2 regions of the Microvirgula aerodenitrificans DSM 15089 genome follow, and region 2 is predicted to be linked to the other one. Evidence: predicted binding sites of a transcription regulator. Region 2 holds the regulator's gene; the other holds the start of a gene.

Region 1 (3,415 bases), on a different contig from region 2:
GAGTACCGACTACGGCCCGCATGGTGTCGTGGCCTTGCGCGACACGGCGCTGGACGTGGTGGCCCGCTATCCGGCTGCGCGGGTCCGGGGGACGCCGGGCAATCACCCGATGGTCGGGCAGATGGCTGCCGGCCAGCCCGGCGGGGTGGTCCGCTTCCGCTCGATCAATGATGGCGAAATGCGTCTGTACAGCTGGGGCTGGCTGCCGGGCATGCCCTATGTGCTGGCGGTCGGCCTGTCCGAACGCGATTATCTGACCGACTGGCATGGACGCATTCTGGTGGCCGGTGCCGCCGGGGCGATCCTGGCCGTGCTCGGTTCGGGGATTTTCCTGCTGTACCGCCGCGACCGCCGCCGGCATGCGGCCCTGCTCGAGCACCAGAAGCGGCTGCGCGCCAGCGAGGCCCGCTTCCGCCGCCTGGTCAATGCGATGCCGACACCGGTTATCGTCACCCGGCCGGACGCGCGCCGGGTGCTGTTCGCCAACCCGCCATCGGCGGAACTGCTGGCCCCCGGTGATGACGATCCGGATCAGCGCCAGTTGCGGCTGGATGAGGTCGAGCGGGTCTGGCTGGTGGAGAAGGTCGACGAGGCCGGCGATGTGTCCGGCCGGGAAATGCCGCTGGTGCGACCTGACGGCGAGGCCATGTGGGTACTGGTCTCGGCCAGCGCGATCCTGTTCGACGACGGGCCGGCGCTGCTGATCGGCATCAACGACATTACGGCCCGGCGGGCGCTGGAAGAGCGCCTGCAGGTGCTGGCGACCACTGACACGCTGACCGGCATCGCCAATCGCGGCAGCCTGCTGGAGCGTGGCGAGGGCCTGCTGCAGCTGGCCATGCGCCATCAGCGGCCATTGTCGGTGCTGATGCTCGACATCGATCATTTCAAGCGCATCAATGACAGCCATGGGCACCATATCGGCGACGAGGCCATCCGGGCCACGGTGCGCTGCTGCATCGACACCCTGCGGGCCAGCGACGTGCCGGGGCGGCTTGGCGGCGAGGAATTTGCCATCGTCATGCCGGAAACCGGCCTGACCGATGCGGTGCTGGTGGCCGAACGGCTGCGCGTCGCCATCGGCAAGCAGGCGATCTTGCTGGATGGCATTGCGCCGTTGCACCTGACGGTCAGCATCGGCGTGGCCAGCCATGATCCCGCCCGGCCGGAAACCTTTGCCGCCATGCTGATCCGCGCCGACCTGGCGCTGTATGCGGCCAAGAACAACGGCCGCGACCGGGTCGAAGTCGCCGACTGACGGCCGCCGGCATCAACGGCAAACGGCGGCGAGCCCACCGGGTCGCCGCCGTTTCAGACTGTCCATGTCCCCTGTCCACGCAGAACGGCCGCGCGAAACGGGGTTTCCCTGCGGCGGCGCCGGGTCCGGTGCTGCCTGTTACTGTTTTGCGTCTTCCGGCGGCGCTTCGTGCGACTTGCGGATGAAGTAAACGATACAGGTGCAGACGATGCCCAGCGTGATGAGGATGACGAGCAGGCTCAGGATGCCGACATCGGACGAAAAGAGATCAAGCATGAGTTCCATGGCGGAAGCGCTCCTGTGGATGTCCCCGTCGGGGTGACCGGGCTTTGGTAGCTATTGTCTGACGAAGTCGGGTAATGACAATTGATTGACGTCAAACCCGGTGGTCTTCCTCCTGTCGTGGTGACAACCCGGCCGACATGCCGGTCATCCCGGAAACCCCTGCACAAAATATCTTAAACACCCCGCGGCGGCGGGTGAGCGGCGTTGCGTCCATGTGGCTGACTATGGACCGTTTTTCTGCTGGGCGAACAAGCGCTTACCTGCTGCTGGTGTTCAATATTTTGACCGTTCGCCTTGACACGGAAAATTAATTCCGCATCGCAAAAACATTGTTGTTAGAATTCGCGCCTTTCCGAACGTCCCCGCAACAAAAGAGTCGCGGCTCCAACGCGATTCTGGGAGGACACGGGGTGTAGCCCGCCCCGTGTTCCCGACAGGCGGCGCCATCCCGCTTGAAGACTCTCTAGGCGCTATTCGGCCCAAAGCCGTGAAACGGAGGACGGGTTTTTTAATCTGGCGTGCATCACCTGAGCACTCGTGCGCCGTGCGTTAAAGGACAACGTTTCATGGCTTGGACTGTCAATGACAGCCGGAATCTCTACGGGATCCGGCACTGGGGAAGTCACTTCTACGACGTGGGGGACAACGGCAGTGTCGTCGTGCGCCCGCATGGCAAGGATGGCCACCCGATCGATCTGCACAAACTGGTTGGCGAATTGCGCGCCAGCGGCCTGCAACTGCCGCTGCTGGTCCGTTTCCCCGACATTCTGGAGCAGCGTGCCCGCCGCATCATCGACGGCTTCGACCAGGCCCGAAAGGACTGGGAATATCCGGCAGGCTACACGCTGCTGTACCCGATCAAGGTCAACCAGCAGGAAGCGGTGATCAAGGCGATCATCGCCGACGAAACGCTGCCGATCGGCCTCGAAGCAGGCTCCAAGCCCGAGCTGATGGCCGTGCTGGCGCTCGCGCATCCGGGCGGCAAGATCACCTGCAATGGCTACAAGGACCGCGAGTTCGTGCGCCTGGCGCTGATCGGGCAGAAACTCGGCCACGAAGTCTTCATCGTGATCGAGAAGGAAATCGAGGTCCAGTATGTGATCGAGGAAGCGCAGAAGCTCGGTGTGGTGCCGAATGTCGGCCTGCGCGTGCGCCTGTCGCAGGGCACCGGCCAGTGGGCCGATACCGGCGGCGACAAGGCTAAGTTCGGCCTGTCCGCCGCACAGCTGCTGACGGTGGCCGACCGCTTTATCGCTGCCGGCCTGAAGGATTCGGTGCGGCTGCTGCACTTCCACATGGGTTCGCAGATTGCGAACATCGCCGACTACCGCCAGGGCTTCCGCGAAGCGCTGCGCTACCTCGGCGAACTGGCGCGCCTCGGCCTGCCGCTCGATCACATGGACGTCGGCGGCGGTCTGGGCGTCGACTATGACGGCACCCACTCGCGCAATGCCAGTTCGGTCAACTACACCATCGGCGAATACGCCGAGACCATCGTGTCGATGACCAAGAACTTCTGCGAAGAGCAGGGCATCCGCTGCCCGCACCTGATGAGCGAGTCCGGCCGTGCGCTGACCGCCCATCACGCGGTGCTGGTGATGAACGTGACCGACGTCGAGCGCCGCAACGACGACATGCCGGACATCAAGTCGCTGGCCGATATCGAAGAGCTGCCGACCGCACTGGAAAAGCTGTACGAACTGGCCTCCAGCGAAGACATCCTGACCATGACGGAAACCTATTTCCGTGCCGGCCAGTATGTGTCGACCGTGGCTGACATGTATGTCGAAGGCGTGGCCGGTCTGCGCGAGAAGGCATTTGCCGAACAGTGCTACGCCGCGCTGGGCCGCCGGATCTATCGTGACCTGAACA
Region 2 (3,415 bases):
GGCGTGCAAGTTCTATCTGGAAGTCGCGCCGCAGTGCTGGGTCGGGACCGACCTGCGCGATGCGCTGGCGCTGAAACGTGCGCAACTGGTGCGCCAGCTGGCGCTGGCCGGCGATGCGCGTGCGGCGGCGACCCTCCCGCCCGGTTTCGCCGGCTGCCCGGCCTTTACCGTGTTGCGCGGGCAATTGTTCCGGCCGGCCGGCAGCGGCGAACCGGTGCACTGGTGGCGGCATCAGGGGGAGGCCTGGCCGGCACGGGCGGCCGACAGCCGCTATCTGCACCTGCTCCGGCTCGACTGGCTGTCCCCGGCCCGGGCTGGCCGGGCCGACGTGCAGACCGCCGCCGAGCTGCAGGCGCGGCTGGCGGGCAGGAGAGAGGCGCTGATGGTGGCGGAAATGCAGGCCGTCGGCGATGACGACTGGCAGGAAGTGTCGCGCGGCTTCGTGGTGCCGGCGCACTGGCCGGAGCCCGGCCGGCTGGCCACCCTGATGGCGCGCATCGCGGCGCTGGATGGCGGGGAGAAGGAATGATGAAGCAGCTGCTGATCCTGTGGGCCGGTCAGACCGGGCGCAACCTGCAGCTGGCGCGGGCCGCGGCGGCGGCGGCCAGTGAGGCGGGCGAGGGGGAGATCGACGTGCGGCTGCTGCCGGCGCAGCAGGCCGGCATCGACGATCTGCTGGCCTGTCACGGCCTGATTGTCGCCACGCCGGAAAATTTCGGCTACATGGCCGGCACGCTGAAGGATTTTTTCGATCGCACGTTCTACCCGGCCCAGGGGCGGGTGGAAGGATTGCCGTATGCGATCCTGATCTGTGCCGGCAATGACGGCAGCGGGGCGCGAGTCGCGATCGAACGCATTGCGCGCGGCTATCCGCTGACGCCGGCCTGCGAGCCGCTGATCGTGCATGGGGAGCCCGACCAGGCCGCGCTGGAGCGCGCGGCCGAGGTCGGTGCGACGCTGGCGCTCGGCCTGTCGCTGGGACTGTTCTGAACCGGGTTCAGGTGGTGGCGATCGGCATGCTCTGCTGGCAGCCGCCGACCAGGGTCTTCAGGTTCTCCGGCTGAATCAGCTGGATGTGCTTGTGTTCGACAATGATCCAGCCCTGGGCCTGGAATTTCGACAGCGTGCGGCTGACGGTTTCCAGCTTCAGACCGAGGAAGGAACCGATTTCCTCACGGCTCATGCGCAGGATGAAATCGTTGGCGGCGAAGCCGCGGGCGGAGAAGCGCTGGGACAGGTTGAGCAGGAAGGCGGCCAGACGTTCTTCCGCCTTCATGTTGCCGAGCAGCAGCATGACCGACTGGTCACGGACGATTTCACGGCTCATCAACCGGAAGAAATGATGCTGCAGGGTCGGGATGTCACGACCGAGACTGGTCATGCGCGAGAACGGCAGTTCACAGACCTCGGCATCCTCGAGCGCGATCGCATCACAGCCGTGCAGGCTGCTGGAGACGCCATCCAGGCCCAGCAGCTCGCCGGACATCTGGAAACCGGTGACCTGCTCGCGGCCGTCATGGCTGGAAATGCAGGTCTTGAAAAAGCCGGTCCGGATGGCGAACATGGACTTGAACGCCTCGCCGGCGCGGAACAGGTACTCGCCGCGCTTCAGGCGCCGACTCTGCCGGATCACGGCGTCGAGCTGGCTCATCTCCTCGCGATTGAGTCCGATGGGCAGGCACAATTCGCGAAGACTGCAGTTCGAGCAGGAGATCTTCAGCGTGTGGGCAGTAAGCGGATTGTGTTCGGCCATGATGATCCGTTCAGGTTGTTATCATGCCAGGCTTGACGACTATCAAAGGCGCCCCTGCACGATTCAGGCAAAGTGGTTCACTGCCTGAGAGGTTTATCCATTTATGACGACAGCAATTCACGACAACGTGGCTCCCGCCCAGTTCATTTTCGACCGAGAGTTGATCGAACGCCTCGACGGCAGCGGTCCTCGCTACACCTCGTATCCGACGGCAGACCGTTTTACCACCGAATTCAACGGCGTAGATTATCGCCACTGCCTTGAGCAAAGGCAAATCGGCGCCAGCGCCAAGCCAGTATCATTATACGCTCATATACCGTTCTGTAATACAGTCTGCTACTACTGCGCCTGTAACAAGGTCATTACCAAGGACAAGACGCGTGCGGATACCTATCTGGGTTATCTCGAACGCGAGCTGGCGCTGCATGCCGAAGGGCTGGGGCCGCGCCAGGACCTGATCCAGCTGCACTTCGGCGGCGGCACGCCGACCTTCCTGTCCGACGAGCAGATGCAGCGGCTGATGGACGCGATCCGTCGCCATTTCAACCTGTTGCCCACTGGCGAATACTCGATCGAGATCGATCCGCGCAAGGTCAGCGCCGACACGGTGCGGCTGCTGGCGACCCAGGGCTTCAACCGCATGTCGGTCGGGGTGCAGGATTTTGATCTGCAGGTGCAGAAGGCCGTCAACCGGGTACAGAGTGTCGAGGAGACGCTGACGGTCATCGACGCCGCGCGGTCGTCCGGCTTCAAGTCGGTCAGCCTCGATCTGATCTACGGCCTGCCGCACCAGACCGTCGACTCGGTCCGGCGTACGCTGGAGACGGTGCTCAGCATCCGTCCGGACCGGCTGGCGCTGTACAACTACGCCCACCTGCCGACGGTCTTCATGCCGCAGCGGCGCATCAACGAAGCGGATCTGCCGTCGGCCGAGGTCAAGCTCGACATCCTGCAGATGGCGGTGCAGATGCTGACCGATGCCGGTTACGAATTCATCGGCATGGACCACTTCGCCCTGCCGGACGACGATCTGGCCGTGGCCCTGCGCCAGGGACGGCTGCAACGGAACTTCCAGGGCTACTCGACCCATGCCGACCATGATCTGGTGTCCATCGGGACCTCGGCCATCGGCAAGGTCGGCGCCAGCTATCACCAGAACGCAAAAGACCTCGAACAGTATTATGCGATGCTGGACGAAGGTCGGCTGCCGATCGTCCGCGGTCTGCTGCTGAGTGCCGACGACCTGCTGCGCCGGGCAATCATTCAGGCGCTGATGTGCCGCTTCTCGCTGTCGATGGAAGCGATGGGCGAGGGTTTCGGCATCGACTTCAAGCAGTATTTCGCGCCGGAAATGGCCCGGCTGGCCGAATACGAGGCTGACGGACTGGTCGAGCTGGATGACGAGTGGATCGCCGTGACGCCGCAGGGGCGTTTCCTGATCCGCACCATTGCCATGGTGTTCGACCGCTATCTGCGCGAGAAACAGACCCACGCCCGCTACTCGAAGACGATCTGAGCCGCTGACGCCGTATCAATGGTGTGCGTACAGCTGCCTCAGGTAAATCGCTGTGCTCTGCTGTTCGAACCGGACCGTATTGACCAGGCTGGTGCGCGCAGAGGTCCACATGCCCTGAGCCTGGAAGACCCGGACGTCCTCGTACG

The links. Region 2 encodes FNR, which switches genes on or off when oxygen is low (the NO sensors DNR and NnrR bind a similar motif). Its sites were predicted from a motif close to TTGATNNNNATCAA; they were not measured.
Region 1: Q352_RS22750 (DUF3149 domain-containing protein) is a predicted target of FNR. The motif match lies at 1,625-1,638, and genes of this name have one in related genera.

The regions. Positions count from the first base shown of each region.
Region 1 covers NZ_JHVK01000005.1:190,785-194,199, reverse strand. The annotation lists gene Q352_RS0107865 (sensor domain-containing diguanylate cyclase) at 1-1,258, shown strand, start outside; gene Q352_RS22750 (DUF3149 domain-containing protein) at 1,397-1,543, opposite strand; gene speA (arginine decarboxylase) at 2,110-3,415, shown strand, end outside.
Region 2 covers NZ_JHVK01000002.1:297,090-300,504, reverse strand. The annotation lists gene Q352_RS19605 (DUF1853 family protein) at 1-529, shown strand, start outside; gene Q352_RS0103190 (flavodoxin family protein) at 526-990, shown strand; gene fnr (fumarate/nitrate reduction transcriptional regulator Fnr) at 998-1,753, opposite strand; gene hemN (oxygen-independent coproporphyrinogen III oxidase) at 1,857-3,269, shown strand; gene Q352_RS0103175 (RHS repeat-associated core domain-containing protein) at 3,285-3,415, opposite strand, start outside.